2 linked regions of the Chryseolinea soli genome follow. The protein of the gene in region 2 binds, or shares a complex with, the protein of the main gene of each other region. Links are inferred from orthologs where the notes say so. Each region holds a gene or a part of one and is shown on either strand. Other genes may lie near its edges.

Region 1 (15,643 bases), 2.5 Mb from region 2 along the record:
TAGTTGACAATTTCGGTTTCATTGTTTCGTCTTAAGAATTTGCGCGCTTTTGCCGAATCGTATGCCAGGGCCATCTCGACCGCAAAAGCATACTGCGGTTTACCGGCGACGTCGGCTTTTGGTGTGAACTGCCGGCATGTTTTTACATCGTCCTGATATGCCGCGTCGGTATCCAGATTGGCAAATCCCTCACGCGATGCATTTTCTGAGAATATGGGGTCGGACCGTCGCAACGAATCAAATTTGTCGGCCGGTAGCAGCGTATCAGCGCGCTCTAGTTGGCTAACCAGTATGACATTGCCCGCTTGAGTAATCGCTGCGCCGAGCATAAGATTGCCAAGCTCATCCCGAAGGGGTGGACAACTAACGGTATCTCTATGGAATCCACTGCAGTCGAAGAATGCGTCGATGCCGATAATTTTCGGTTTATACTTGCTGATGATCTGGATTTGTTGTGCGATTTCCCGGCGCGACAAATTGCCTATATTGACAACCACAATACTGGTGTCTACCGGCGGGTCTACGCGAAGCCCCCAGAAGACGTAATCAGTCAGCTCCACATCGCCAATGGCTTTGCCGATGGAGTCGAACGCGTCGAATATAGTCAACTGTGTAATCCTCACAATGCCCCACATGGCAAGGAAGACGAAGACCGTTGCGATGAAGCAATCGAGCCAGAATTTTCTCATGATGGATAAGAATGTATGAAGTAAATTTAGAAATTTACCTTGCATTACCATAGCCCTTGAAGCCACGACCCCGATCGAAACGCACACTCACCGAATACACGGAGGGAATCCGTCGTGGCGATCGCGTGCTGTTGGGACAGGCCATCACGCTCATTGAAAGCACCCTTCACGACGACCAAGCGCTGGCGGCACGGCTGCTTTCGGCCATCAGCCCAAAAACCGGTGGCGCTATCCGGCTGGGCATTACCGGGGTTCCGGGCGTTGGAAAAAGTACGTTTATCGAGGTTTTGGGCTTGTATCTCATTCAACAGGGAAAGAAGGTTGGCGTTCTCACCGTCGATCCCAGCAGCCCGCTGACGCGGGGGAGCATTTTGGGTGACAAGACCCGCATGGAAGAGCTCTCAAAAAATCCAAACTGCTTTATTCGCCCGTCGTCGTCGGGCAATGCCTTGGGCGGTGTGGCTCACAAAACGCGGGAGGCGATGCTCTTGTGTGAAGCCGCGGGGTTTGATGTGATCATCGTCGAGACCGTGGGCGTCGGACAGTCGGAAGTGTCCGTAAAAAACATGGTAGACTTTTTCCTGTTGCTCATGCTGGCCGGGGCCGGCGATGAGCTGCAGGGCATCAAGAAGGGCATCATGGAAATGGCCGATGCGATTGCCATCACCAAAGCGGAGGGTGACAATTTTTCGCGCGCGCAAGAAGCGCGGGCCGAATATCAACACGCCCTTCATTTGTTTCCGCCCGGTGCTTCGGGCTGGACGCCCCGCGTGGTCACGACTTCTGCCTTGACCGGCGAAGGCATTGAAGGCATATGGCATATGATCGAAGAGCATCACCGGCACACGCAAGCGTCTGGATTTCTCGACAGCCTCCGCAGACAACAAAATGTGGAGTGGTTTCGTGAATATTTCAAGGACGCTTTGCAAGCCGATCTCCAGCGGCACCCGACGCTCAAAACATTACGCAAAACGCTGGAGCGTGACGTGGAAGCCATGAAGTTGTCGGCCCAGGATGCTGCACAAAAATTATTGGAGGCCTATCATCAGGCGATCCGCGGAAGCAAGTCCTGAAACCAGAAAGATTTTTCCACCCGCTCGTTTTCGCCTTGCTGATTTTTCTTTTGAAAACTGTACTGCTTCTTCACCACCTCGCCGGTTTGGAATGGCACCGGTTTCTTAAAAATCGGACCGTCATACACCAATGTATGGTACTCTCCGTTCTCGCCACACGGGTCCACGCCAGGCCGAATATTTTCAGCAAAGGCCGTGTCGATCGTATTGCCTAGCTGGTCTTGCAAAAACTTGTCCGCATCGGCCGAACAGATCACTGTTTTAAATCCGATCGCGATAAAGTCATTCAATAACTTTTGCGTATCTATTTTCCACAGCGGATAAAGAGAGCTTAAGGCTGTGTTCTGCAACAGCTTCTCGCGAAACAAGCGAAGGTCTTCCAAAAAAATATCACCAAAAACAACCTGTTCGATGCCGCGTCGGGCGCATTGTTTGTAGTATGCGATCATCAACTTTTCATAGGCGTCGTGATCTTCGCTGGACGGCAGGTACAATTTTGTCAGTGGCAGGCCCAGGCCCGCAGCTTGTTGTTCGATGAGCGTTTCGTGCACGCCGTGCAGGCCCACGCGCCGGGTCTCTTCGTTCAACGTGGTATGAAGATCCACCACGTGGTACTCGCCCGACGTGAGGATCTTATATAAAGCGAAAGCGGAGTCTTTACCTCCGCTCCAGCTTATCGTTACTTTTCTTTTTGAATCCATAAGGACAATGACGGCATCCGTTCTTACAACAATAACCTCGTTTTAAGTGATAGGCTTCCGTGAACACGACAAAGCCGTTTTCCATGTAGTATAATACAGGTTCGTCTTTTTCCTCATGTTCTTCGTCTTTCATCTAAAAACAAAATTGGTAGGACTGATGCCGGCGGTGAATGTCTTTTTGAGCTTGCCATCGCTGGTGTAAATATAAACTTTTCCTTCCGAGCTATAGTTCAAGGCATCGCCAATCCATATTTCACCGTTGTCGGGATCTACGTTCATGGCATATTGAGTTATGATCTCTTCGGCCGAGAACAAAGGTGTTGTAGACGCGGTAGTGGCCGAGGTAGAAATCTTGTAGAAGCTTCCAGAGGCGCTATAGATCAAACCACTTTTATCGGGTGTAATGGCGAGGTCCGTATCGACGGAAGTGCCGAGGTTGATGGTTTGCTCTTTCTCGAATGTGGATGGGTTAATGCGATAGAGTTTGGCATCGGCATCGCCGTTGGCGAGCACCCAAAGCTTATTGTTGTTGTCAACCACCATGCCCACGGGAACGCCGTCCAATTCTATGTTGTCGACGAGTGTGTTGTTCGAGGGATCGATCACGCCCACGTTGTGGTTACTGCTGTAGCCTGAGGCTCCTACAAACAATTTATTGCCCACGTACACGATGTTTTCAATTCCTTCTTCGGTGGGAATCTTTTTTGTTACGGTGTTATTCGACAGGTCGATCACCAAAACATAGGAGTCCACCAGATTGTAGTTGTCGTCGTAAGGTCCCTGTACCGTGAGGTATCCCTTGTTGTCTACAACTTCCATGTAGCGCGGTTGAATGATCTGATCGTCGGTGATCGAACCCAGTCTTTCGAAGGTATTGGCATTGGCGATTTCGACCTTGTTGTCGCCGTTCACCACGATGTAGGCCTTATCGTCGTGAAAGATCATGGATTGCACGACGTCGCCTGCGTACTGTCCGGCGGCATTTCTAAAAATATTTTGCTGCAGGGTATCGGCTGTTTCATTATAATAGGTGATCGTGCCCGTGCCGGACAAAAACTTTCCTTCGTTCAACACGAAAGCGCCATGTTCGTATTTGCCCTGGGGCTTGTCGTCGTCATCGTTACAGGCCCATAGCGATACCGCTACGAACAGCACGGCGAAAATTCTTCGCATGTTTTTCGTCACATTAAAAAAAGAGGGGTTTCCGGACGGTTCCGTTTTGTAGTGAATGTTCATTGTTTCTTACGATTTAAGTGATAGGAAATTTTCAAGTTAAAGTTGCGGCCCGGCATGGCCCGACCGGCATAGAGTTGATAGGTTTTATCAAACAGGTTTTTCACCTGGAAAGAGAGCATGAAATCATGTTGATTTTGTGTCCACAATTTATTGAGCGACAAATCGGTCAACACAAACGGATCGAGCGCATACACCGACGAATTGGATGATTCTGTGAAGCGTTTACCCGAATATTGCAAATACACATTGGCCGACCATGTTTTATACACAGCACTCACGGTGCCCGAACCCGTGTGAAGGGGAGTATAGATCAGTTGTTTGCCTACTGCGGCCGCGTCCGTATCATCCGTCTCCAGTGTTATCGCCTGTGTAAATTGATAGGACAGCTTTGCACGAACCGTCACTATTCCTATGTTCACCTGGTCTTCTACGCTTGTCTCTATGCCATCGGTCCTCACTTGCTTCACGTTGCGGGGGCGGTATATGCCCTGCTCCATGGGGATCCACTGGATCCATTGGTCGATGTGCTGGTAAAATCCGCGGGCATTGATCTTCAGCATATGATAGCGCCATCCCAGTCCAGCCTCGGCGGCGTAGCTGGTTTCGGGTTGCAGGTCGCGGCTGCCGGCTTCTTGCCAGTAGCGATCGTTGAATGTGGGGGCGCGGAAATTTTTGGAACCGTTCACACTCAGCAACCACTGCTGTGCGGAATTTTCGAACAACACCACATCGGCGCCGACGTAGGGCAGCAAAGGGGCCGTGACGTGCGTGATGAAGGGCTGTCGCAAATTGAATGACGCCGAAACTTTTTTAAAGGTCTTTTGAACGGCGGCGGCCAGATCCACACGATCTTCTTCCGGCGAAGTGGGGCCGTATTCTTTCACTTTGCCGATGATGTGATTCCACTCGGCGCTGCCGGAAACGTTCCACTGATTTTTAAAGGTATACTGATGGCTGGCCGAAGCGATCCAGCGGACAATTTCGCTCACGGTACCATTATAAATGATCTTGTCGTCGACAAAACCACCACCAATCTTTGACAATCCTTGTGTGGTGTTTTGTTCGTAGAAAACACTGAGGCGATGATTGCGGTCGTCTTGCTCGTCGGTGCTGTTGTTGTTGCCGATGGTGGGCTGGATCTCTTTGTGGGAGTCGTTGAACCAGTAGTCGAGGGTGATGCGGCGGGCTTCGGAAAAAGAATATTGCGCGTGTTGCACAAAGCCCTGTTGCCAATAGGCGGCATGGGGTTGTCGTTCGCCATACCCGGGAATGGGGAAGTCGTTTTTGGCTTGCACGCGATAGAGTGATGATGAGGAAGAAAATCTTCCAACGCGAAACGATCCTTTCAACGAGGTGAAATAGCGGCCAAAGCTTCCCACCTCCTGGCTAACAGACAAGATGTTGGTTGTCGAACCTGTAGACGACAGCAACACCGATCCGCCAAAGGCACCACTGCCAAAGCGCGCGCTTCCCCCACCCGCATGCACCTTCACATCGTCGAAGGCTATCGTGGGCAAGATGGAGAAATCGGCCTGGCCAAGCGAGAAGCTGTTGATGTTGATGCCGTTCCATCGCACGGCCACATGCGAGGGCGATGTGCCGCGCATGCTGATGCCCGACAGCATGCCGTTGCCATAGTTTCTAAAATAGACCGGGAATTGAAACGCCAATATCTCTCCCAGGTGACGTGACTCTTGCTGCGATCTTAACGCCGAGTCCAGGCCATAGAATTGACCGCCGGCCAAGTATTTTTCGTCGGGGAGGCCATAGACCGTTACCGGCTTCAGCACAACGGAGTCGCCCTGGGCTTTCGCGAGAAAACCGACGCTGACACATCCCAGAAAAATACCCAATCGCAAAAGCATAGCGCGTTTGATGGCGACGGATGCAAAACCAGACAGAGCCGGAAGCAAGGGCTTTCGAACACTCCTGACCTTTCACCCGAAAGTCAAAAATTAAAGTTTGTAAGGATTGATGGCAGGTCTCCTGGCTTTTCACATCGCTGACGCCTTCCCATCCGCCGGCGGCGAACAGTGGCTAATTAGAGAGTCAGCGATAACTATGTGAATTACAGTTGCGGGGACAGCTCCGGAATTGACGTGGGTCGTACCGGTATTCCCTTTTAATCTCCTGATGCTGGTGCAGCAAGAGAACCATGAATCCGAGACAAACATACTATGCAATTCTGTAAAACCAAAGGACCTCTCCATTCCTCTCCTATCTTTGCGGCATGAGATCGACCTTTATCCTTATTCCTTTTCTCCTACTGGTTGCTTGTTCAACCCGAAAAACAGAAACACCTCCTGCGCCCATCAGCACCTCTTCGGCCACGACCTTGCATTACGCAGAAGGGTTCACCGTTCGTTATGAAGGCCATGTGAAGCATGTGGAAGTTACCCAGCCGTTTCAGGGTGCCACGTCCGGCTACAAATATTTGCTCGTGCCGCGCAACGAGAATATCCCGGCACATGCCGATGATGAAAAAGTGATCCGCATTCCTTTGCAATCGATCGTGTGCACGGCGACGACGCATATTCCGTTACTCGACTATCTGAATGAAAGCGACAAGCTGACAGGCTTCCCCACCACCGACTATATCAGCTCTGAAAAAATGCGGCAGCGCATCGACGCTGGAAAAATACAGGAGCTGGGGGTTGACCAGGGCATGAACCTCGAACGCCTGGCCGTGTTGAAACCCGACATGGTGATGGGCTACAGCATGAACTCGGACTACGGTCAGTTTAAAAAAATGGAAGAGCTGGGCGTGCCGGTCGTGTTGAATGCAGAATACTTGGAGAAACATCCCTTGGGGCGCGCGGAGTGGATCAAGTTTATGGCGCTGTTCTTTGATAAGGAGAAGCTCGCCGATTCCGTGTTTCGAACCATCGAACAAAGCTATCTCGAAACGAAGGCCATGGCCGATCGCGCCACGTCACGGCCTTCGGTGTTGAGCGGTGTGGTGTATAGCGATGCGTGGTTTCTACCGGGAGGAAAAAATTATGCCTCCACCATCTTAAACGACGCGGGGTGTGACTATTTGTGGAAAGACGATCCCTCCAGCGGGTGGCTTCAATTGAGCTTTGAGTCGGTTTATGAAAAGGCGCACGATGCCGATCTTTGGATTGGGCTGGGCAGTTACACGTCGCTTCGCGAGATCGCGGCGGCCGACCGGCGGTATGCAAAATTCGAATCTTTTGTTCAGAAGAAGGTCTATAATTATGATGCACGAAAAGGTGCAAAGGGTGGAAGTGAATATCTGGAGTTGGGCTACTTGCGGCCGGATATCATTTTGAAGGACCTGGTGAAGATCGCGCATCCGGAATTGGAGCCGGGGTATGCGTTGTTTTTTTATCGGGCCTTGGAATAGGTTGAACCACCTCACCTTCGCTAAAGCTTCGGCGAGCAGGCAAAGTCAGCGCAAAGGTGCTTTCGTTTGAGACTTAGTCGAGGCGAGTGACGTCTACTTTTACCGATAGGTTTTGTTTGCCTGAGCTGAAGACAATGCCTTTTATTGGAGCCACGTCGTGATAGTCGCGGCCAAAAGCTACGGTGATGTGATTGTATGTTGGCAACAAGTTGTTTGTCGGATCGAACTCCACCCAGCCGATCGAAGGAAAATAAACCGATACCCAGGCATGCGATGCATCCGATCCCACCAGCTTCTCTTTGCCTGGTGGTGGCAAGGTCTCGATGTAGCCACTTACGTAGCGTGCGGCCAGCCCCATGTTTCGAAGACAACTGATCATGAGGTGAGCAAAATCCTGACACACACCCTTCTTTGCTTTCACCACAAATTCCACCGGGGTATTGATGGTGGTGAACCCAGGCTTGAATTCGATGTTCTTGTAAATTTTCTGCATCAACGCGTGGCAAGCCGACCATAAGGTGGCGTCTTCTGCAAAACAGTCTTCTGAAAATTTCTTGATCTCTTCGCTGTAGGGAATGTAAGTCGACGGCAATGTGTATTGAATGATGTCAAACAGTTCGTCATCCTGCGACGCCAGGCGTTGCTGCATGTCTTTCCACAACACGGGCGAATCCAAGGCGCGATCGGCGTTGGGCCGGCCTTCGAGGTTTACTTCACTTTCGGAGACGATCTCCAAATGATCATGGTCGGTATAGGATGAGAAGAACAAGACTGTGTTACCAAAAAAATCTTTGCGATAGGTGAGGTCATCCGGTGGCGGCTGGATCTTTATCTGGGAAGAAATGCAGGTGTGTTGGGGAAGGTTCAAAGGCGTGAGGCAAACGCGATTGTGGCAGAGACTAACAGGGTCCTGGTAAGTATATTCGGTCACGTGTTTTACTTTGTATCGCATACACCAATTTTTATACTTCCAATTTGAAATTGTCTTTTGTGCCCTGGTATTGATACGTAGAGTGACTGAAATACCAGGCCGTGAGCTTCACCGACAACAATGATATTTTCGAGTTGAGCACTTCACACACGCGATCCAGCTCTAACCTGAATTCCAGCTCTTTGTCCACCGCCATCAGCGTCTCCACATTGATGAGGCGCACCAGGCTGTAACACTCGAACACGATGTTGGAGATCTCGCTATCATGAGCGCCCTTTTCTTTTTGCGGAAGCTGCTCCACGAATTTCAGCAGCTGTTCCAGCTGCGACAGTATGGAGATGGGGTTCTGTTTGTTCAGGAATAACAAGTCGATGGCGGGCGCAATATCGAAATAGGTGCGATACACCGATCTGTAGTTGGACAGGTTCTGGTTGCTCACCAGCAGGGCTTCCAATATCTGGAACTCGATGTGCTCTTCATATTGAAATGTGAGAAGCGCCCGGTATTGCGTCAACTCCAGCGATATCTCTTCAATGAGCTGACCGATGCGATACATCAACCAACCTTCGCCGCGGTACATGCTCTGACGGTTCATCTCCAAAAATGACAGCAGGCTTCCGTTCAGCTGATCCAACAGCGTGAACACATGGCGTATGCCTTGCGGCTCCAGCACGGCGAGCTTGCGCTTGGTGTCCTCCATGTCGTCGATGATACGCCAGTTGTCGATGGACCAGCGGTCGCGCACGGCGTACATGGCTTTCAACAAATTATTCACCGTAAAAACGATGCTTCCATGCTGGTTCTGATCGCAGATCAGCTTGTGGATCTCGTTGAGCCGGTCCTCCACGGTAGCCGTCTCATTTTCTTCCAGGAACCCGGGATACGTACCGGTGATGTGCGTAATGGTATGCAGCAGCGCACTTTGCGCTTCGGACTCCTGACCGTTGCTGGCATTCCCGCCTTGACCCAGGTTGCGCAATACGATGCGAATGAACCGCGACGTACGGACTACCCGTTGTGCATAACGCCCTACCCAAAAAAGGTTCTCTGCCGCACGACTGGGCAAAACAGCTTTTCTTTTTAAATCAGAATGATGCAACAACGACGGGGTGTTGCTCTTCACCGAAGTTTCTACCCAAGTGTCCTTGGCGATGCCACCGTCCTGGTTCGACACCAGAAAACTACCCTTCTCGGGCGAACAACGTGTGAGACCACCGGGCATGATATCGTAGCCGCCATTGGCCGCCACCAGGAACGTACGCAACACTGTGTAGCGCGGTTCCAATTTGCCCTTTGTGAAAACCGGTGATGTTGAAAAACCAACTTCTTCCTGGCCTACATATAAATACGGCTGCGCTTTCATGCGCCGGATCAAATCTTCTTTTTGTTGTTTGGAAAGCTGGCTGCCCATGACCGTTCCCGATCCGGTCGTGCGATCAATTTTTTTGATGACGAGCTTATCGATATTATCCATCACAAAGCCCATCTCCTTGGGTTGCCCGCACCACCAGGTGGCCACCATTTTGAAAACGGGATCTTCGTTTAGAAAATATTTGAACACATTGTGCATGAAGGCCATCAATCCTGTGTTCTCCAGGATGCTGCTTCCCAACGGATTGGCTATCGACACATTGCCCTTGCGGATGGCTTCCAGTAAACCGGGGATGCCCAGGTGCGAGTCTTCGCGAAGCTCCAGCGGATCGCAATAGCTGTCGTCGACACGACGGAGGATGATGTCTACTTTCTCCAGGCCTTCCACCGTTTTTATCCACACAAATCCATTCCTCACCACCAGGTCTTCGCCTTGCGCCAGCGTGAAGCCCATGTAGGAGGCCAGGAAGGCATGTTCAAAGTAGGTCTCGTTTCGCGGGCCTGGGGTGAGCAGTACCACGCGGGGTTGCTCCTTGCCTTGCGGGGCAATGTCGAGGAAGGCCTGCATCATGTTGTTGAAGAAGCCTCCGAGTTTGGTGGTTTGGTGGTTGCGGAAAAGTTCGGGGACCACGCGGTTCAAGGCGCTCCGGTTCTCCAACGCATAGCCCATGCCCGAAGGGGCTTGGGTCCTGTCTTTCAACACCCACACTTTTCCATCGGGGCCGCGCGACAAGTCGGCGGCGTAGAGGATCAATTGGTTGGCACCGGGTAATTTTATTTTATCGCACGGACGCAAAAATCCGGAGTGTGCATAGATCAGTTCGGGGGGAATGATCCGCTCCTTCAACAGTTTGCGTTCGCCATATAGATCTTCCAACACTTTGTTTAGCACATAGGCACGCTGCTTCATGCCACGCTCGGTGATGCGCCATTCGGCAGCCGGGATGAGCAGGGGCATCGTGTCGAGCAACCAAGGCCGGTTCAGGCCGTCGGTGTCGCCGTAGACGTTGTAGGTGACGCCGTTTTCTTTGAGGAGCTTTAGCAATTCCTGCTGCCGGCTTTTCAATTCCTGGGGATCGAGTTGCTCGATGTTGTGGAGCAATCTTTTCCAATGGTCCTTTACCTCACCCTCAAATCCAAAGCACTCGTCCAGCTGTGTGCGGTTTGCAAAGTAACCTCGCGTCCAGGTTTGCAGCGGGGTGTTGGGGTTTATGCTTTCCATTCGGTGAGGTGCGTCAGAATTGCCGTAAATCTAGTGTATGTGGATACTCGGGGCTTACTTTTATTGCAGGCGGATCAAATTTCCTTGGAATCTCGTTCTTTTCCAAATATCGGCCAACGCCCGCCACGAACGTTTCGCGCGGCGTGACCGGCCCTTGCGTGTGGCCCTCGCTCCAAAAACGGCTGATCCTTCTCCCCTCCGCTTCAAACGCGTTGACAGGAAACGTATCGTAATTTCTTCCTCCCGGATGCGCGACGTGATACGTGCATCCTCCTATCGCCCGGTTGTTCCAGGTGTCCACGATATCAAATACCAAAGGCACATCTTTGCCTAACGTGGGATGCAATGCCGAAGGCGGGCTCCAGGCGCGATAGCGCACGCCTGCCACGTACTCGCCTTTCACGGGTGTCTCCGACAACGGCACGGGTGTGCCATTGCAGGTGATCATATAGCGGTCCTTGTTGAAATTCTTTACTTTCACTTCGATCCTTTCCACCGATGAATCCACAAAACGCGCCGTGCCGCCGCTGACGGCTTCTTCACCCAGCACATGCCACGGTTCGATCCCCATGCGCAACTGCAACTCCATATCTAACAAAGTAATTTTTCCATGGAGCGGGAAACGGAATTCAAAGAATGTCTCCAGCCACGCGAGGTCGAAGGGATAGCCCGCTTCGGCCAGGTCGCGTGTTACCTCCGCCAAATCTTGTTGCACGTAATGCGGCAACATGAACGTGTCGTATAACGCCGTGCCCCAACGGACGAGCTTGCGCTTGTAGGGCATTTTCCAGAACCAGGCCACGAGGCTTCGCAGTAACAAGAGCTGCACGATGCACATCTGTTTGTTTGGCGGCATGTCGAAGGCGCGAAACTCCAGGATGCCGAGACGGCCCGTGGAACTGTCGGGCGAATAAAGTTTGTCGATGCAGAATTCCGCGCGATGTGTATTTCCGGTAATGTCAATCAACAAATTCCGGAAGATGCGGTCCACCAGCCAGAAGGGCACGTCGCCTCGCTCCGGGATTTGGTTGAAGGCGATCTCCAACTCGTACAACATCTCCTGCCGTCCTTCATCCACGCGGGGTGCCTGGCTGGTAGGTCCAATGAATTGAGAGGAGAACAAATAGGACAAGCCGGGATGATGCTGCCAATACGTGATGAGACTTCTCAACAAGTCAGGCCGCCGCAGCAACGGACTATCCGACGGTGTGATGCCGCCGATGGTGATGTGATTGCCGCCGCCGGTTCCCGTATGCTTTCCGTCCAGCATGAACTTCTCGCTGCTCAGACGACTGAGACGTGCTTCCTCAAAAAGAATATCGTAGTGATTGACCAACACCTTCCAGTTCTTCGCGGGATGAATGTTTACCTCCAACACACCGGGGTCGGGCGAAAGCCCCAGCTTGGTCAGGCGGTTGTCGCGCGGGCATTCGTAGCCTTCGATCACGACTTTGAGTTTTAGTTTTTCTACAGCGGCCTCGATCGAAGCCAGGAGGTCCATGTAGTGTTCTGCATATTGCAGCGGCGGCATGAAGAGGTAGATCTTGCCGTTTCGCAGCTCGATACACAATGCCGTTTTCACCGTATAGCCATCGAAGGTGGTATCGGGCTCTTTCGATACTTCTTTTTTCTCCAGCTTTTCTTTGAGGTCTTTCGGTTCTTCTTCATCCAAAACCGTAGTCGCAAAAAATTCCTTAGGGAGCGCACCGGGTTTTATTTCGTCGAAAAAACGGTGCTGAACGTGCTGGTGAAAATCTTTCAGCGCCGGCAAGCTCTCGAACGTGCTGCGCTCCACCGGCCGTTGTGTTCGCTTGGGGCTGGTGTAGAGCAATGATTTGAGCGGCAAACGCAAACCGATGGGTGAGTTCCCCGGAATGAGCACGAGATGATGGTTCCTGAACTCCCATTGGCACGAGAGCCATTGATTGTTCCAGTGATTCCATTCCATGGGAATGACATACCCGGCCGGTGTGGCCATGCCGTTGACCAGCAATTCCGCCAGCTTTCTGCGCTCCAGCGGATCATCAAGATTAGCGCTATAGGGATCGATGTTTACCGGTACTTTGCTTTCCTCCCAAAGAAAAAAGAATGCATCTTCCAAAGCCGGGTGGACATGGTCGGCAGGAATATTCAGAAAGCGGGTGATCTCAACGGCTAGGCTATGCACATCTTTGATAGTGAATGACGAAGCGTTGTCCTCCAGATCCAGCAGTGCGTCATTCTTCCAGATAGGCTGGCCGTCGTTTCGCCACAGTGCAGTGTATTGCCAGCGCGGCAGGGGCTCGCCAGGATACCATTTTCCCTGACCGTAGTGCACCAAACCACCTTTGCCAAAAGCGTTCTTCAATCGCCTGATCAGCTGGGCACCCAACGCTCTTTTGTGGGGACCATCGGCGGCTGTGTTCCATTCCTTTGCTTCCATGTCGTCGACAGAAACAAAGGTGGGCTCGCCGCCCATGGTGAGGCGCACATCACCGCGTTGCAGGTCCTCCTCCACTTTGTTGCCCAGCGCCATGATGGTAGCCCATTGCGCTTCGCTGTAGGGTTGTGTGACGCGCGGGTCCTCGTGTATGCGGAAGACCTCGTTCTTGTAGGCGAACGTGACTTCGCAAACATCGGTCATGCCCGTGACAGGCGCAGCGCTCACAGGGTCGGGCGTACAGCACAGGGGAATGTGCCCTTCTCCGGCAAATAGACCAGACGTTGGATCGAGTCCGATCCAGCCAGCACCGGGGATGTATACTTCGGCCCAGGCATGCAGGTCTGTAAAATCATGTTCGGTGCCGGAAGGTCCATCCAATGCTTTTGTGTCGGCCTTCAACTGAATGAGGTATCCGGACACAAAACGCGCGGCAAGACCCAGGCGGCGAAAGGCTTGCACCAGCAGCCACGCCGAGTCGCGGCACGAGCCGCTTTTTAGCGTCAATGTTTGTTCGCATGTCTGCACACCGGGTTCGAAGCGGATGGTATAGCTTACATACTGCTGCACCGCTTGGTTCAGGCTGACCAATACGTCGATGGTGCGCATCTTTTTTTTAGTCGGGTCTACCGTCTCGAGCCACTGCGAAAAAACAGGACCGGTCTCTGCGACCTCGAAATAGGGCAGCAATTCTTTTTCGAGCTGCGGGGTGTAGGCGAAGGGAAATTCCTCCGCATAACTTTCAATAAAAAAGTCGAAGGGGTTGATCACAATGATCTCGGCGATCACCTCCACCTCAAATTCCAGCACGGTTGTCTGTTCGGGGAACACCACGCGTGCGAGGAAGTTGCCAAACGGATCCTGTTGCCAGTTGATGAAATGATTTCCGGGCTTCACCTTCAGCGAATAGGACAAGATGGGGGTGCGGCAGTGGGCTGCGGGACGCAAACGGAACGTATGCGGCGACAGGTTTACCGGGCGATCGTATTGATAGGAGGTCTGGTGCCGGATAGCAACTTTGATGGACATAAAAAATGAAGTGATTAAATGTTAAAATACTTCATTTTAAAACCAGATGCATGGTGTGGACGGCGATAGTTTAGGCGTTCCCAAACCGTCGTCTTTTCAAACGATTGTGCTCCCTAAAGTTTTTTATGGGCAGGCGATTCTGAGACCACAGGGCGCAAAACAACGCGACGCGGCAAAAAAAGCCTGCTAAGCCTCGATGGCTTCCGTCACGATCTTGAGGCCGGCCTCTTGCATGGCACCGAAACCACCGTAGACATTGATCAGGTCGGTGAAGCCATAGGTCTTCATCAGCGAGATGGCGGTCATGGAACGATAGCCGCCGCCGCAATGCACGATGTAAGGTTTGTCTTTATCCAGCGTGGTTGTGACGGCCGGAAAATCTCCGAGCGGCAAAAAGGCCGCACCTTTGAGATGACTGATGTCCCATTCGCCGTGTTTGCGTACGTCGAGCACTTGGGCACCCTGGCGCATTTCATTTTCCACGGCATCGGCTGTGATGGAGTGTACTTTGTCGAGGTTGCCTTTGTAGGTAGCGATGCCACCTTCGAGGTAGCCCACTACTTTTTCGTAGCCTACGCGGGCCAGGCGCAGCACGGTTTCGCTTTCTTTTCCCGGCTCGGTGATCAGCACCAGGTCTTTGCGGATGTCGATCAGCGTGCCTACCCACACGGCAAACTGGCCATTGAGACCAATGTTGATGGCTCCGGGGATAAAGCCCTTTTCAAAAATGTCGGCGGGGCGGGTATCGAGCAGGATGGCGCCCGTGGCAACGGCTTTCTCAAGCGCTTCCTGTGAAAGTGGCGTGGTGTTGCCGGCGATCACGTCTTCGATGGGATCGTAGCCGCTTTTGTTGATGCGGGCGTCTTCGAAGAAATATTGGGGTGGCGGCAAAATGCCGTCGGTCACTTTCGAAATGAATGCCTCCCGGGACATCTCTTGCAGGGCGTAGTTGAATTTCTTTTGTTCGCCAATGGTGGAGAAGGTTTCCTTGCCGATATTTTTTCCACACGCCGAACCAGGCCCGTGCGCCGGATAGACCATGACGTTGTCGGGTAAGGTTTTTATCTTCCGGGTAAGCGAATCATACATGAGGCTGGCCAGTTCTTCCTGGGTCATGATGCCATCCAGCAAATCGGGACGTCCCACATCGCCCACAAACAAGGTGTCGCCGCTAAACAAGGCGTATTCATTGCCGTTTTTATCGATCAGCAAATAGCAGGACGATTCCGGGGTGTGGCCAGGGGTGTGCAGCACGCGGATCTTTACTTCGCCCAGGGGAAATTCTTCGCCGTCTTTGGCATTGTACACGGCATAGTCCGTGTCGGCGCCGGGACCGTAGATAATGGGGGCCTTTACTTTGCGCGACAAGTCAATGTGGCCCGACACAAAATCGGCGTGGAAATGGGTCTCGAAAACATATTTGATCTTGGCGCCTCTCCTCTCGGCCAGCTCCACATAGGGTTCGGTTTCCCGCAGGGGGTCGATAATGGCGGCTTCCCCGTTGGATTCGATGTAGTAGGCGGCTTCCGCCAGGCAATTGGTGTAAAGCTGTTCGATGTACATGTTTCGCGATAAAAGTTGAATGGGCGATGTAAGTTTATCTAC
Region 2 (15,890 bases):
TCGGCTTTGTCGTAGTCGCCCAGCGTATAATAAATGTCACTGAGCAATTTTTGTGTCGGGGCGGTCTTGGTCGAGATCTCGCCATAGGATTTCGTGGCGAGTTGGTTGGCGCGCAGGGCAATGCGTTCGGCCTCGGTGTAGTCGCCTTTGGCCAGGGCGAGGCGTCCTTTGTTCACCAGGGGCTCGATGAGGCGCAAGGAGGTGTTACCATAAAGCAGTTCGTATTCGGGGATTTGCGTGTTCAGCAAACGGTCGGCTTCCGAATAGCGTCCCAGTTGGATGAACAGTGCCGTCAACTCTTCCGCAGTGCTCAGCTCGCTACCCACGGCCACTTTCGCTTTCTCGATGAGTCGTCGCGACCGCTCCAGGTTATCTTCGGCTTCGTCGAAGAGGCCTTTGATCCCGAAGAGCTTGGCTTGCGTTTCGATCACGTGCACATAGTCGCCGATGCGCGCGTCGTCTTTGCGATATTCTTCCAGGATGGTCAGTGCTTTTGCCAGGTTCCCTTCGGCTTTTTCGTACTGTCCGAGTTTGATCTGCAATCCGGCGATACGGTCGAGTTCCACGCCGTAGTCAGGATCTTTGTCGTCGAACTTGGAGCGCGCTACGTCCGAAGCCTTGTCGAGCGTGGCGCTGGCGAGTGCGTACTTGTCGGCGTATTCATACAACGTTGCCAGGTGGTTCAGGATGTTGAGGTTGTCTTTGTGCCAGGGGCCGATTTCCTTCGAGACGATCTTGGCATAGCTTTCTTCATAGATCTTGGAGGCTTCGTCGATCTTGTTGGTATAGTCGAGATAGAAACCGGCCAGCCGGATCAGGGAGAGATGATATTCCGGCGACGTTTCGCCATAAAGTTCTTTCTGAATTTCTGAGATCTGTGTGAGGTAGCTCTCGGCGTTGGTGTAGCGTTTCTCGCGCAGCGCCACTTCATACAAAAAATTCAACGTGCGTTCGGTGGTGCGATAATTTTTGGGAAGCGATTTCGATTTGATGAGGGCGATGGCGTCTGTTTCCAGGTCTTTGGTTTTGTCGCGCTGAAATTTTGAATCAAACTCTACCGCTTTCAGGTTGATGCGCACGAGGCTTGTTTTCGGAAAATACTTGTCGATCATCTTCTCGTACTCGAGCTTCACGTTCAGGTAGCGGGCGCGATTTTCTTCTTCCAGCATTTGGTGGAGATAGGCGAGATAAATGTCGTGGCCCAGGGTGTAGGTGGGATTGGCGCGGCGTTTCAGATCGTTCAACAGGTTGTCGAATTCGAGGTCATTCTCGCGATGCTCGTTGCCGTTGTCCACCAGCATGCGGGCGTAGAGGAAATTGTTTTGCACCAAATACAGGCTGGTCTCGCCCATGAAGCGTTGGTTTTTTCGGATCCACACTTGCGCTGCTTTAAAAGCGGAGTCGGCCGAAAGGAGGTTTCCTTTTTTGGCGTAGGCGTTGGCGGTCAGGGTGAGCAGGCGTGCATAGCTGGTGTAGCGGAACAATAATTCTTCGTCGGGTACCCGCACGGTTTTGATGGTTGCGCCATCCACCTTGGTCTCTTTCTCTACCGCGCGACCTGCGAAATAGCTCTCCACGCTGCGCAGTGTAGCCACCGCGTCGTTGCAAAAGCCCTGGCCTGTCATGGCTTCGGCTTCGGCCAATGCCACGCGTCCTTTTAGCGCATCCGAATACTGATTGGTCTTTGTGAGCAGTTCCTTAGCTTTTTCCAGGTATTCGCGGCTTACCCGAAAGTTGCCGTATTCGTTGTAGATCTCGGCCACGTCGATGAGGTTGCCGGCATAGGTTGCGCTGTTGTCGCCATACATGGTCTGGCTGTTGGCCAGGGCATCCGCCAGCGTTTTGTCAAAGTCGGTGAGCATGCCCGAAGCCAGGTTGATGCGGGCTTCGCGCAGCAGCAAGCCGGGCATGTAGGCATTTTGTTGCCCCATTTTTGCCACGACGGATTTCTTTAGTTTTTCAAGCCCGCTAGAAGCCTTCGCAAAACTTCCGGAAGCGTAGCTGGCATCGACCTTTTTGAGGCTTTTGTCAAACTTTTTGTTTTGGGAAAACAAGGGCTCAGCGGCGGTCACACACATCACCACTAACAGGAGCAACCTGGCAAGTTTCATGGAGCAAGTATTTGAATTGGACTACTAATGTAATGAATTTTAAACAGCGAGGGAAGGCCGCTTTTCGGCAGCGAACCAAAGCTAGGCTGGTCGTTCTATTCCGGCATGAGGCGTTCCAGGATGTCGCGGGCGGCCGTCGTGATCACGGTTCCCGGGCCAAAGACAAACGAGACGCCCGCGTCGTGGAGGAACGGATGGTCTTGCGCGGGAATAACCCCACCGGCGATGACCATGATGTCGGGTCGTCCGATTTTTTTTAGGGCTGTGATCAGTGCCGGAACGAGTGTTTTGTGGCCCCCGGCAAGGCTGGAAGCGCCTACGACATGCACGTCATTTTCCGCAGCTTGCATGGCCACTTCTTCCGGTGTTTGAAACAACGGGCCGATGTCCACGTCAAAGCCGAGGTCGGCAAAACTGGTGGCGATCACTTTGGCCCCGCGATCGTGACCATCCTGACCCATCTTGGCTACCAGGATACGGGGGCGCCGGCCATCGCGTTCGGCAAAGCGGTCGGCGAGTTCGCGCACTTCTTCAAAAATCTTTTGATCCTTCATCTCTCCCGAATATACACCCGAAATTGAACGGATGGTGGCTTTGTAGCGGCCAAACGATTTTTCCATAGCCGCCGAAATCTCTCCCAGCGTGGCACGCAGCCGCGCGGCATCCACGGCCAGAGCCAGCAGATTACCCGTGCCGTTGGCCGCGGCGTCTGATAATGCTTGCAGCGCCATCTCTACTGCGGCGGTGTTTCGCTCGGCTTTCAGTTGGATCAATCGCTCAAGTTGTTCTTGCCGCACGGCCGTATTATCCACTTCCAAAATATCGAAGTCGGGTTTTTCGTCGGTGGCATATTTGTTCACGCCCACGATCACATCTTTGCCCGAATCGATACGGGCTTGCTTGGCGGCGGCCGCTTGTTCGATGCGCATTTTCGGAACACCGCTCTCGATGGCTTTCGTCATGCCGCCGAGTCGCTCCACTTCCTCCATTAATTGCCAGGCATGAGTGGTCAGTTGCGCCGTGAGACTCTCCACGTAGTACGAGCCGGCCAGCGGGTCGACGAGGTGGGTGATCCCGGTTTCTTTTTCCAGGTACAGTTGTGTGTTGCGTGCAATGCGTGCCGAGAAATCGGTGGGCAGTGCAATGGCTTCGTCCAGCGAATTGGTGTGCAGCGATTGTGTGCCCCCCATCACCGCGGCCATCGCCTCGATGCACGTGCGCGTCACGTTGTTGTAAGGATCTTGTTCGGTCAGGCTCCATCCCGAAGTTTGGCAGTGCGTGCGCAAGGCCATCGACTTGGAATTTTTGGGATGGAATTGTTGCACCAGCTTCGACCACAAAAGACGGGCGGCACGCATCTTGGCGACCTCCATAAAGAAGTTCATGCCGATGCCCCAGAAGAATGAAAGACGCGGTGCAAAATCGTCAATGGCAATCCCGGCGGCTAAACCGGCGCGAATGTATTCCAATCCATCGGCCAGCGTATACGCCAGCTCCACATCGGCCGGGGCACCGGCTTCGTGCATGTGGTAGCCGCTGATGCTGATGGAATTGAACTTTGGCATGCGCTGTGAAGTATACCGGAAGATGTCGGCCACGATGCGCATGGAGTGGGCCGGCGGATAGATGTAGGTGTTGCGCACCATGAACTCTTTCAGGATGTCGTTCTGAATGGTGCCGCTCAGCTGCGCAGGCTTCACACCTTGTTCTTCTGCGGCGACAATGTAAAAGGCCATGATCGGAATGACCGCACCGTTCATGGTCATCGATACCGACATTTTATCGAGCGGGATCTGATCGAAAAGGATCTTCATGTCCAGCACCGAATCAATGGCCACCCCAGCTTTGCCCACGTCGCCCGACACACGCGGGTGATCGGAATCATAGCCGCGGTGTGTGGCAAGATCAAACGCCACCGAAAGGCCGCGTTGCCCGGCGGCGATGTTGCGCCGGTAAAATGCGTTGGAGTCTTTCGCGGTGGAGAAGCCGGCGTATTGACGGATGGTCCACGGCTTGGTCGTATACATCGTGGCATACGGCCCGCGAAGAAAGGGGGGAATGCCCGCCGAGAAATCGAGGTGTCCTGCACCGTTGAGATCGGCTGACGTGTAGCGTGCAGGGATAGCAATTTTTTCAGGGCTGTTCCATGAACCCGTGCGCGTGTTGTCCGGTGCGGGCGGGAGCACAAAGGCGCTCGCGGGGATGCGTGAGAAATCGGGCTTCATGGCTGTTGCAGATTTTGTTGAAGCAACGTCCACGCCGCATGCGCCAGGGCATGCGTCATTTCTTGCACGGCATAGGTACCGGCCAACGGATCGGCCACTTTGTCGAGGTGCGATTCTTCGCGTAAAATGGAAGACACATTGCGAGCCATGCGCGTCATCGTCATGTTGTTTGCATCTTCGGCGTGGATGGTCAGCGCGTTGCAGCCGCCCATCACGGCGGCCATAGCGGCCGTCGTTGCCTTCAACAGATTACCATGCGGTTGAAATTTTTCGTTGATCCACGGCGCAGAGCGCACGTGAAGATGCAGGGCCATGCTATCGATGGGGGGTATACCAAACGCATGCGCCAGCTGAGACCAGAGTAGACGCAAGGCTTTTAGTTTTGCAATTGAACAAAAAAAATCGGTATCGACCGGTATGGACAATGCGAGGTTGCGCCAAGCCATTTCTTTTTCAACGCCTTCTTCCGTGAGCGCATCCATCAACCGGGCTGCTTTTGTTAAGACGTTCGCGAGTTCCTCTATGGGTGATGAAGCTTCGCCTACGATGCCCCAGCGCCTGAAATGGGTGAGGTGTGCGAGCGATGAAAGTTTGGGAATATTTTTTTCAGGGAGATTATTCCACCATATCGTCCCGGAAAGGGAATGTGGCTCATAATTTTTTTTCTGAACATGGGTCGCCAACAAGTTTTCCAGGAATGCATCCGTCACGAAAAAAGAGACGTTGCAATAGGGCCACTCCACTTGATTCAACAGGGCGGCTATATCAACCGTTTGGCGATTTCGAAGATCCAGTAGGATGCCGTCGGCGCCATTGTTTAGTTGATGCAGGAGTGTAGCATTGTCTTTTTTTTCATCCGTTACGACAAGCTGTGGCAGGTTTTCCCAAAAGCGTGCACCAGCATGCGCGTGCGGTGAAGGGGATAGTTCAAAATTTTTGAGATACTGTAGTGGCGCGACATCGGCGCGGTCGTAATACGGAGAAAAAGTTAGGCCGTCAAGCTTCCAGGCCAATATTTCGGCGGGATCTTTTCCCTCGATCTCCGCAGCAGCGGTCCGCAACCAATCGGCTTTATTCGAAATGGGGAAAGATTGCCGTAGCAGGCTGTGGATAGCGGATTCAGACATGCGGGTTCTTTATTATAATCCAATTTTAGTCAAGTTTTCCGAACTGGTGGTGTTTAATTTTCAAATTTTTCTAATCACATATTTTTCTGAAAAATCAAGGATAGGTCGGCTTGTTTTGTTTATCTCTTTTTTTACATCTTTGTCTCCCTTTCTCAAACAGAGTCTGAAATCACACTGAATTTGGAGATCAACCATGGAAGTTAGCTGCAGTACAGTATGGAACGATTGTCTTGAAGTGATTCGGGAAAATGTAGGAGAGGAGAACTTTAATACCTGGTTCAGGCCGATTGCTCCTTTGCGGGTAGACGGCGACGTGCTGACGATACAAGTTCCTTCTCAATTTTTCTACGAATGGCTGGAAGATAACTATGTGCCCGTGCTGAAGCGTGCCATACACACCGTGCTGGGACCTACCGGCCGGCTGGAGTATTCCGTGGTGGTCGACAGTGGCAATCAGCAAGCGCCTGCCGTATCGGTTAACTATCCCGCCAATGGTGCAGGCAACCGCCGCAGTGCTGTGAACGGTTTTGGTTCCGACGACTATTCACCTTTCTCCATTAAAGCCTTAAATCCGCACACCGTCAACTCGCGACTCAACGCGGCCTATAGCTTCGATAATTTTGTAGAAGGTGATTGTAACCGCCTGGCGCGTTCGGCTGGGGTCGCAGTAGCAAAGAAACCCGGTATCACATCATTCAACCCGTTGATGTTGTATGGCGGTGTCGGTGTGGGAAAGACACACTTGGTGCAAGCCATCGGAAACGAGATCAAAAACAACATGCCCAACAAGGTGGTGTTGTATGTCGATCAAAGCGATTTCACCAACCAGTTTCTCAACGCGCTGCAAAATCACAAGCTGCAGGATTTCCAGAACTTCTATCAGCAAGTAGACCTTCTCATTCTCGATGACGTGCAATTCCTTGCCGGCCGTGAGAAGACACAGGAGATGTTCTTCCATATTTTCAACCAGTTGCACCAGTCGGGCAAGCAGATCATCATGACCAGCGATTGCCCGCCCCGCGACATGAAAGGCTTCCAGGAACGCCTGCTCTCCCGTTTCAAATGGGGATTGACGGCTGACCTCCAGGAACCCGATTTTGAAACCAAGCTGGCCATCATCAACCGCAAGATGCAGGCCGACGGCATTCAAATTCCCACGGAAGTGTCGGAATACCTGGCCTACAGCGTAGACACCAACTTGCGCGACATGGAAGGGGTGCTGAACTCGCTCATTTTCCACGCCACCCTGCTCAAGAAGGAGATCGACCTGGAATTGGCAAAGGAAGTGTTGAAGAACATCATTAAGGAAATCCAATCCGACGTTAGCGTAGATTTTATACAAAAGACTGTAGCCGAGTCATTTAAGGTGGACCTGGACGCCATGAAAGGCAAAGTGAAGAAGCGCGAGATCGTGATCCCCCGCCAGGTGGCCATGTATTTCTGCAAGCGCTATACCCAGCTCACCCTGGCCCTCATCGGCGAGAACTTTGGCGGTCGCGACCACAGCACGGTGATCCACGCCCTGGAATCTGTTGAGGACATGATGAAAACCGATCCCAATTTCAAGGCTACTGTAGACGACCTGGGCAAAAAGCTCAAAATGCGCGTCAGTTAGCCATTTAGCCACTTTCGGCGTACCTCCCTCAAGTTTTTGCATCAAAAAAAATTTCAGGAAATCTAAAACATTCTGTAACTTAACACCGTTAAGTAAAATATCAGCAATGCAATGACCATATCAACCCGTAAAGAGCGCCAAAAAGAGGAATTGAAAGCCAAGATCCTGCAAACCGCCAAGGCGTTGTTCATGGAGCGTGGCTATGAGGAAACGTCCATCCGCAACATTGCCGAGCGCATCGAGTATTCGCCCACCACGATCTATCTCTATTTTAAGGATAAGGATGACATTTTCTACGCCCTGCACCGTGAGGGTTTTGTGTTGCTCAACCAATATTTCCGCGCCCTGGGGCATGTGGAGGATCCGTTTGAGCGCCTGAAGGCCATCAGCAAGGCTTATGTGACGTTTGCCCTGGAAAATGGGGAATTCTATGATCTAATGTTCATTATCCGGTCGCCCATGAATGCCCTTGAGAAAGAAAAAAAGGATGAGTTGGATTGGGAGGAGGGAGACCGCGCCTTTGGCTTTTTGGTGAATACTATAGAAGAGTGTATCGCCAAAGGTTATTTCAAAGACATGAACGCCGAGGTGCTGGCCTTCACAACGTGGTCGATGGTGCATGGCATTTGTTCGCTCGAGATCCGGAACCGCTGTTCCGTCGTCAGCGAGTTGAACCAGCCCAATTTGGCCATGAGAGCCTGTGACATGGTCAACGAGATCCTGAACCGTATGCACAACACGTCGCCTGCTTAAAAAATTTTGCCATAGTAATTAACAGTGTAAACTAAATGTTCAATGAAAACTAATCTACCTTACCAACTGATCCGATATGGCCTTGCGATCGTGCTGACCACGCTTTCGGCAGCCTTAACGGCGCAAACCGTTTTGGATGGCTATGTCTCCGAAGGGTTGAAGGACAACCTGGTGCTGCAGCAAAAAGACATCACGCTGCAGCAGGCACAACAGTCCCTGCAGATTGCCCGCAGTTACTTTTTTCCCTCTGTAAATCTCCTGGGTGACTACACGTCGGGCGAGGGGGGAAGAAGTATTGCCATTCCGGTAGGCGACTTGCTCAACCCGGTGTATGCCTCCCTCAATCAACTCACCCAAGGCGACAAGTTTCCGCAGATCGAGAACGTGAACCAGAATTTTTTTCCGCACAATTTCTATGATGCACGGGTGCGCACGTCGCTGCCGTTGGTGAACACCGACCTGTATGTGAACCGGTCCATCCAAAGCCAGCAGATTGTGCTCAAGCAATACGAGGTCGAGCTGTATAAAAGACAGCTGGTGCTGGATATCAAGTCGGCCTACTTTAGTTACCTGGCGGCGGTGGCGGCGGTGAAGATCTATGAGAGCGGGCTTGGGTTGGTCAATAAGAACGTGGAAGTGAATGAGTCGCTGCTGCGCAATGGCAAGAGCTTGCCCGCGAACTACCTGCGCAGCAAGAGCGAAGCCGAACGCGTGAAGGCCGACTTGAACAGTGCGGAGAACCGCGTAGTCAATGCCCGCAAGTATTTTAATTTTTTATTGAACAAGCCCTTGGACCGGGAGATTGAAGTCTCTTATACTTTCTCGGACGCCACGGCTTTGGATACGGCGTCAACCGACATCGCTTCCCGCGAGGAACTGAAAATGATCAAAACCTCGCGCGACATCAATGCCGCTTCCATTCGCCTGAACAAACTCACCCGCGTGCCAAAAGTGAATGCCTTCCTCGACCTGGGTTCGCAAGCATCCGATTGGAAGTTCAACGACAAGTCGAAGTACTATCTCGTCGGTGTGCAACTTTCGCTCCCGTTGTTTCAAGGTTTTCGAAACAACATCAGCATCCGTCAGAACACATTGGAGATGCGCAAAACAGAGTTGAACCTGACGCGCACCACGGAACAGCTTCAGCTTGCTGCGGATGTGGCCAAGAACGATTTGCAAACCACCATACAAAACTATGCCGCAGCGCGCGAGCAATTGAAATCGGCGCAGAGCTACTTCAACCTGGTGGAAAAGGGCTATCAGCAAGGTATCAACACGCTGATCGAATTTCTGGATGCACGCAACCAGCTTACCTCTTCACAGCTCCAACAAAACCTGAGATTGTTTGAAATGCTCACGGCCGAAGCCCGGCTGGAGCGCGAGACCGCTTCTTATACTTTCTAAAAAAAATATCAATCCGAATCCATATGAACACTATCCAAAAGAATTTTCTGTTTGCCGGTGCCATCCTGTTGACGACTGTGGCGCTCCAAGCCTGCACCGACAGCAAGGGCGAACGCAAGGCGATTCCCAACGCCGCCGAGCCCGTGCCGGTGAAAGTCATGTCACTGGAAAAATCGACCAGCCTCACCGACATCAAGGCTAGCGGCCAACTCACCACCGACGATGAAACGACCTTGAGTTTTAAGAGCGGCGGCGTGGTCGGCGCCGTGTTGGTGAAAGAAGGTGAAGCCGTAAAAAAAGGACAACTCCTCGCCACGCTCGACCTCACGGAATTGAATGCACAAGTGGCCCAAGCCCGCTTTAGCTATGAAAAAGCACAACGCGATCTCCAACGCGTCACCAACTTGTATCGCGACAGCGTGGCCACCCTGGAGCAACTGCAAAACGTGCAGACCGGCCTCGACATCGCCAAGCAACAACTGGAAGCTGTGACATTCAACCGGACCTTTGCCGAGATCCATGCACCGGCCAACGGCTTTGTGTTGCGCAAGTTTGTGAACGCCGGCCAGGTGGTGAGCACGGGCAACCCCGTGTTGGAGACAAACGGTGCAGCGAAAGGTGACTGGATCCTTAAGGTTGGGGTGAGCGATAAACAGTGGGCAACCGTGAAGAACGGCGACAAGACCAGTGTGCAGATCGACGCCTTCCCGGAAAAGACATTTAAAGGCACTGTACTGAGAAGATCGGAAACCTCCGATCCGCAGACCGGCGCCTTTACACTGGAATTGAAAGTGGATAACGATGGCGTGAAGCTGGCGGCCGGCATGTTTGGTTCGGCTGTGATCCACTCCGGTGTATCGGTCACTTCGTGGAGTGTTCCCTATGAAGCCGTGCTGGACGCCAACGGAAACGAAGGCTTTGTGTTTGTGACCGACGATTCACGCACCGCCCGCAAACAGCCCGTCACCATTGCTTCATTTGATGGGGCCACCATTCGCATCAGCGCGGGTCTCGAAAATGCCACTGCGCTGGTCATTGCCGGCAGCGCCTATCTCTCCGATCGTTCGCCCATCCAAATCCTTAAATAAGCGGTTATGAAAATTTCTGAATATGCGGTAAAAAATTATCAGTTCACGCTCATCATGTTTTTGATGGCCGCCGCCGTGGGCATCACCACGCTGCTCACCATGCCGCGCAGCGAAGACCCGGATGTGGAGTCGCCGCAGTTTGCGATGATCATTGTGTATCCGGGCACAAGCCCCAAGGATATGGAAGAGTTGGTGGTCGATCCCATCGAGGATAAAGTGAACGAGTTGGAAGACATCAAACGGATCCGCACCACCATCAGCGATGGTCTGGCCGTGTTTCGTGTGGAGTTTAAATATGAGAGCGACCCGGATGAAAAATACCAGGAGCTGATCCGTGAATTGAACAGCCTTCGATCGGAATTGCCCAAGGACATATATTCAATGGAGGTGAATAAATTCCAGCCTTCGGATGTGAACATCCTGCAGATCGCCCTCATTTCGGAAAACGCTTCGCGTACCGTGTTGAAGAAACAAGCGGAAGCCTTGCAAGACGAGTTGGAGAAAATTCCGATGTTGAAGAACGTGGAGATCCAGGGCTTGCCGGAACAGATCGTTCGCATTGAGTTGCGTTTGGAAAAGATCGCGCAGATGCACATTCCGATGGACGCCATCATTGGCAGTTTGCAAAGCGAGATGGCCAACATTCCCGGGGGCAGTGTCATCGCCGGTTCCAAATCGTTCAACATCAAAACGAGCGGGAACTATACGAACCTGGATGAGATCCGGAATACGATTGTCTATACCGCAAACGGTAAAAATATTTTGTTGAGCGATGTCGCCGACGCATCCATTACTTTTGAAGAAGCTACGCACATTACGCGCCTCAACGGTCACCGTTGTGTGTTTGTGGTGGCAGCTCAAAAGCCTGGACTCAACATCACACAAACGCAAAAAGTGTACAAACCGGTGTTGAAGCAATTTGAGGCGACACTGCCGTCGAACATTGCCATGGTGAACCACTTCGATCAGGCTGACAACGTGAATGGACGTTTGGCGGGATTGGGTAAGGACTTTCTCATCGCGATCCTCCTCGTGTCGATCACCCTTCTGCCCTTGGGTGGACGCGCTGCCACGATCGTGATGATCTCTATCCCCTTGTCGCTGGCCATTGGATTGGTGTTGTTGAACTTGCTCGGGATCAGTTTGAATCAGTTGAGCATCGTGGGGTTGGTAGTGGCGCTGGGCTTACTGGTGGACGATAGTATTGTGGTGGTGGAAAACATCGAACGATGGATGCGCGAAGGTCATTCGCGACTGGACGCCACCATCAAGGCAACACGCCAGATTGGGTTGGCCGTTGTGGGCTGTACGGTGACGCTGATCATCGCCTTCATGCCCCTGGTGTTTTTGCCGGAAGGCGCGGGAGACTTTATCCGCGGGTTGCCCCTGGCGGTGATCATGGCCGTGCTGGCCTCCATGCTGGTGTCGTTGACGATCATCCCGTTTTTGTCGAGCCGTATTTTGAAAGACAAGGGCGATGATCACGGCAACATTTTCCTGCGCGGTTTGCAACGATTGATCCACGGCAGCTATTCGCGACTGTTGGACAAGGCTTTGCAGAAACCCGTGATCACGCTGGTGGCTGCCGGTATCATTTTCTTTGCTTCGTTGCAGCTTTTCCCCATCATCGGCTTCGGGCTTTTCCCCGCATCGGAAAAACCACAGTTCATCATCAATACCATCACCCCTTTGCAAACCAATTTGGAAAGAACGGATACGGTTTCCCGCTATGTGGAGAGGGTGGTTTCGGCCATTCCTGAAGTGTCGTTCTTTGCTACCAACGTAGGCAAGGGTAATCCCCGGATCTATTACAATGTGTCGCAGGAAAACGAGCACACGGATTTTGCACAGACCTTTGTGCAGTTGGACGAACATGCTTCCCCCGAGAAAAAATTGGAGATCATCAATGCGTTGCGCGATCAGTTCAACCAGTATCCTGGTGCAAAGATCGAGGTGAAGAACTTTGAACAAGGCCCGCCCGTGGCTGCGCCGATAGAAATTCGCCTGATTGGCGACAACCTGGATACACTCCGAGCATTGGCGGGTCGCGTCGAACACATGCTGAAACAAACCGAAGGCACGTTGTACGTGAACAACCCCGTCAGCAATTTGAAGAGCGACATGCGCGTGGTCATCAACCAGGACAAAGCCCGGATGACGGGTATTAATACAGTGGATATCGATCGCACCGTTCGGCTTGCCGTGGCCGGCCTGGATATGGGAAGTTTCTCCGACGCAGAGGGAGAGGACTACAGCATTCATCTGACCACTCCAAAACAGGAACGCGCCACGTTGGCATCGCTCGAAAATCTTTTTGTGAATAATCGTCAAGGCGCCGCTGTGCCGTTGGCGCAGATCGCCGGGTTGCAGTTGGAGACATCGCCGCTCCGGATCGATCACTACAATAAAAATCGCATGGTGTCTGTTTCGGCCTTTGTGAAAAAAGGTTACCTCAACGATAAAGTGATCCGCGAAGTGGTGAGCAAGATGGAGTCGACCAAATTACCTGCCGGCTACAGCTTTATGATGGGTGGCGATGTGGAGGCCGGCAACGAATCGTTTGGCGGATTGGGAACGGTGATCATTGTGACGGTCTTCATGTTTGTGGCGGTGTTAGTGCTCATGTTCAAAACGTTTAAGAGCACGCTGATCGTGTTGAGCGTTATTCCGCTGGGGGTTGTGGGCGCGGTGATCGCGTTGTTCCTGACGGGTAACTCGTTGTCTTTTGTTGCCATCATTGGGTTGATAGCGCTGGCGGGTGTGGAGGTGAAGAACTCGATCTTGTTGGTGGATTTCACAAATCAATTGCGGGCGCAAGGGAAATCGATCGACGAAGCGATACGGGAAGCAGGGGAGGTCCGGTTTTTGCCAATCGTGCTTACTTCTTTGACGGCGATTGGTGGCTTGATGCCGATTGCATTGTCGGTGAATCCTTTGATCTCTCCATTGGCGATCGTGTTGATTGGTGGGTTGATCAGCTCCACACTGTTGTCGCGGATTGTGACGCCCGTCGTATATAAACTTATTCCTCCGAAGGTGGTGTAGGTCGTCAGATCATCTTCGCTAGAGCTTCGGCGAGCAAAGGACGCAAAGAAAGGCGCAAAGGCAGTGCTTCTCTTTGCGTTCTTCTTGCGTCTCTGCGCCTCAAATCTTGAGCCGCCTCGCGCTACCTTTCAAAATCAAACTTCGCCTCCTCCGTCACACCTTTCCAAGTATCGGTCCGGAACGGACCCGCCGGAAATCCTTCCTTATTATACAGATTATCATCGCCCGCATCATCCGCCCATCCATATCGCACAGCGATGGGCGCTCTCACGTCATCGCTAGACACCACTACATGATCCCCTTCGATGTACGCCTTGGCATAGTGAAATACATGATCTTCTCCCGCTACCTCAAAGCCTTTTACATAACCATACCGGTCTTTCACCATCAACCCACTGCCCATCGAATTAAACGCGAGCTCGACTTTTCCCGTCCCCAAGAGCACAGTTTTGCACACGGGCCCGGTGTACACGACGTTCTTTCCATACGTGTCGTGCAACGCAATCGCGGCTAATCGTTTTCCGACATCCTGCTTGTTCCGCGGATGGATGTCATGCGACTCGCCGATGTCGGTGGTCACGGCCATGCCTGTGCGGGGCAGACTTAGGGTGAGCGTCTGTGCTTCGCGCAGCTCGGCCCAGCCGCTACCGTTTTGACTGTTGCCGTGGTTGGCATCATAGCTGGCAAGCTGGACGAAATAGAACGGGAAGTCGCCTTGTCCCCAATGTTTGCGCCAGTCGGTGATCATCAGTGGAAAAGCTTTTCGATATTGATACGACCGTCCCGCGTTGGATTCGCCCTGGTACCAGATGGCGCCCGTGATGGTGTATTGCAGCAGCGGGTGAATCATGGCGTTGTATAAGAGTGTGGGGTAACTGTTTGGTCCCACACCATTCCCTGTCATCAACGACTCTACGCGATAGGACCAGGGACCCGTCAACGGGAACGCTGCGTTGGAGAGGGAGAGGTGCATGTCCTCAGGATTTCCATTCACACCGCCTCCACCGCCCGTGTCCTGTACCCGGATGGCAATCACATTTTTTCCTTCTCTTAAAATATTTGGAGCGATGTTATACACCCGCTTGGCACTGTAGGAGTTGGTGCTCCCCACCAGGAGGCCGTTCACGTAAGTTTGATCGGCATCGTCTATAGCACCCAATGATAGTGTAGCGGCTTTGCCGGCCTGTTCGGCGTTGAGGGTAATGGTTTTGCGAAACCACACATAGCCATCGACGTCGCCAAGCGCTTGCGTTTCCCACATCGTGGGGAGGTTCATGGTGAGCCAGGAGGCATCGTTGAAGTTGACGTCTTTCCAGGTGATGAGAACGGCTGTGGACACATTGAGGCTACCTTGAAGTTTCTCGATGCGCGCTTGGGTGGCGGCCGCTTTTGCATTGGCGACGCTGTCCAGGTTTAGGTGGGGCATGGATTGGATCATCGACCGGAATTCGTCGCTGCCTTCGAAGGCACTGCGGCTGGTCCAGGTTTCGGAATGTGTGCCACCCCAGGATGTGTTGATCAGGCCGATGGGGATGTTCAGTTCCTTATACAAGTCGCGTGCAAAGAAATAACCAACGGCCGTGAAGTCGCCCACGTGCGCGGGATCGCAGACATTCCATTCACCACCGGTCACGTCGTCGCTGGGGGTTGTGGCGATGGTGAGCGGTACTTTGAAGTGACGGATCTGCGGGAAATCGGCTTGCGCAATTTCGGAGGCGGCATTGTTGGTGTTGCGCACGACCCATTCCATGTTCGATTGCCCGGAGCAGATCCACACATCGCCTACGAGCACATTGCTGAGGGTGATGTTATTCTTTCCCTTTACCGTAAGGTCGTAGGGGCCACCGGCGGGCTCATTGGCGAGGACCACTTTCCATTGGCCGTTTTTTCCGGTCGTGATGGTCTTGGTTTGGTGATTGAATTGAACGGTGATCTTCTCTTTGGCATCGGCCCAACCCCATACCGTGATGGCATGGTTGCGTTGCAGGACCATGTTGTTGCTGAAGATCCGGGGAAGTGTCACATTGGCGAGAGCCGATCCGGTGAGGAAAACGAGCAGGGCGCAAAAATTCAATGTTCTCATAAAGACGGTTTTGGGTGATCGTTGAATGCTACAAAGGCAGCGATGATCAAGTTTAGCATAACCCGTCAATTTATCAAGCCCTTCATGGAATTCGGCGACGGGTTTGTACAGCATCGTTTCGGCGGAAAGATTATAAATGTTATTTTAGGTGCATCCTTGTGTGATCCCGGTTTGTGCTGACCTGTTGCGTATGGCTTTTGTTTGATCTTTAAACCTGAAGAACATATGACCAAACCTATTCTCTGCATCGCCCTGCTTTTAATGGCCACCCTGATCCAGGCGCAGGAAAGCCACCACGACGATCCCCCGACCTTGGCCATCGGCGCGGCAGCCCCGGATTTCAACCTGAAAGGCATCGACGGAAAATTCCACGCGCTCCAGGAATACACGGCCGCTAAAGCGTTGGTCATCGTCTTCAATGCCAACCATTGCCCTACCG

Evidence for each region.
Region 1: the proteins of scpA (region 2) and meaB are in contact, whole or in part, in a crystal structure (PDB 8DPB), measured with the Methylorubrum extorquens proteins. The link is inferred for Chryseolinea soli from one-to-one orthologs. Residues at the interface, in SOR27001.1 of Methylorubrum extorquens: Glu577, Glu578, Asn579, Asp580, Gly581, Arg582, Arg583, Arg585, His596, Ala604, Ser605, Ala608, Asp609, Gly611, Phe612, Asp613, Val614, Asp615, Ile616, Gly617, Pro618, Leu619, Glu625, Arg628, Gln629, Val631, Glu632, Asn633, Asp634, Glu661; in SOR26638.1 of Methylorubrum extorquens: Arg20, Ala21, Ala24, Arg25, Thr28, Ser32, Arg33, Arg34, His37, Thr98, Gly99, Gly100, Ser101, Ile102, Leu103, Lys106, Thr107, Ala110, Ala113, Ile114, Asp115, Arg116, Ala118, Phe119, Ile120, Arg121, Pro122, Pro124.

What each region holds. Positions count from the first base shown.
Region 1 is NZ_CP032382.1:2,746,757-2,762,399, reverse strand. What follows is about bases 1-2,753. They hold meaB (methylmalonyl Co-A mutase-associated GTPase MeaB), read left to right. Parts: upstream 1-745; coding sequence 746-1,762; downstream 1,763-2,753. Other genes in these bases: D4L85_RS11880 (DUF5074 domain-containing protein), read right to left, coding at 2,593-2,753; D4L85_RS34405 (DUF5522 domain-containing protein), read right to left, coding at 2,420-2,548; D4L85_RS11885 (Dph6-related ATP pyrophosphatase), read right to left, coding at 1,735-2,463; D4L85_RS11895 (CHASE2 domain-containing protein), read right to left, coding at 1-689. Also shown: more of D4L85_RS11880, read right to left, coding at 2,754-3,636; D4L85_RS11875 (TonB-dependent receptor domain-containing protein), read right to left, coding at 3,696-5,564; D4L85_RS11870 (ABC transporter substrate-binding protein), read left to right, coding at 5,930-7,066; D4L85_RS11865 (transglutaminase family protein), read right to left, coding at 7,140-8,018; D4L85_RS11860 (circularly permuted type 2 ATP-grasp protein), read right to left, coding at 8,029-10,590; D4L85_RS11855 (transglutaminase family protein), read right to left, coding at 10,604-14,038; D4L85_RS11850 (MBL fold metallo-hydrolase), read right to left, coding at 14,225-15,601. UniProt on the Escherichia coli protein: Binds and hydrolyzes GTP. Likely functions as a G-protein chaperone that assists AdoCbl cofactor delivery to the methylmalonyl-CoA mutase (MCM) ScpA and reactivation of the enzyme during catalysis.
Region 2 is NZ_CP032382.1:270,330-286,219, reverse strand. What follows is about bases 1,772-4,771. They hold scpA (methylmalonyl-CoA mutase), read right to left. Parts: upstream 4,337-4,771; coding sequence 2,207-4,336; downstream 1,772-2,206. Other genes in these bases: D4L85_RS00985 (methylmalonyl-CoA mutase family protein), read right to left, coding at 4,333-4,771; D4L85_RS00995 (CHAT domain-containing protein), read right to left, coding at 1,772-2,111. Also shown: more of D4L85_RS00995, read right to left, coding at 1-1,771; more of D4L85_RS00985, read right to left, coding at 4,772-5,463; chromosomal replication initiator protein DnaA, read left to right, coding at 5,657-7,078; D4L85_RS00975 (TetR/AcrR family transcriptional regulator), read left to right, coding at 7,190-7,831; D4L85_RS00970 (TolC family protein), read left to right, coding at 7,874-9,235; D4L85_RS00965 (efflux RND transporter periplasmic adaptor subunit), read left to right, coding at 9,259-10,323; D4L85_RS00960 (efflux RND transporter permease subunit), read left to right, coding at 10,330-13,368; D4L85_RS00955 (sialate O-acetylesterase), read right to left, coding at 13,490-15,451; D4L85_RS00950 (redoxin family protein), read left to right, coding at 15,677-15,890. UniProt on the Escherichia coli protein: Catalyzes the interconversion of succinyl-CoA and methylmalonyl-CoA. Could be part of a pathway that converts succinate to propionate.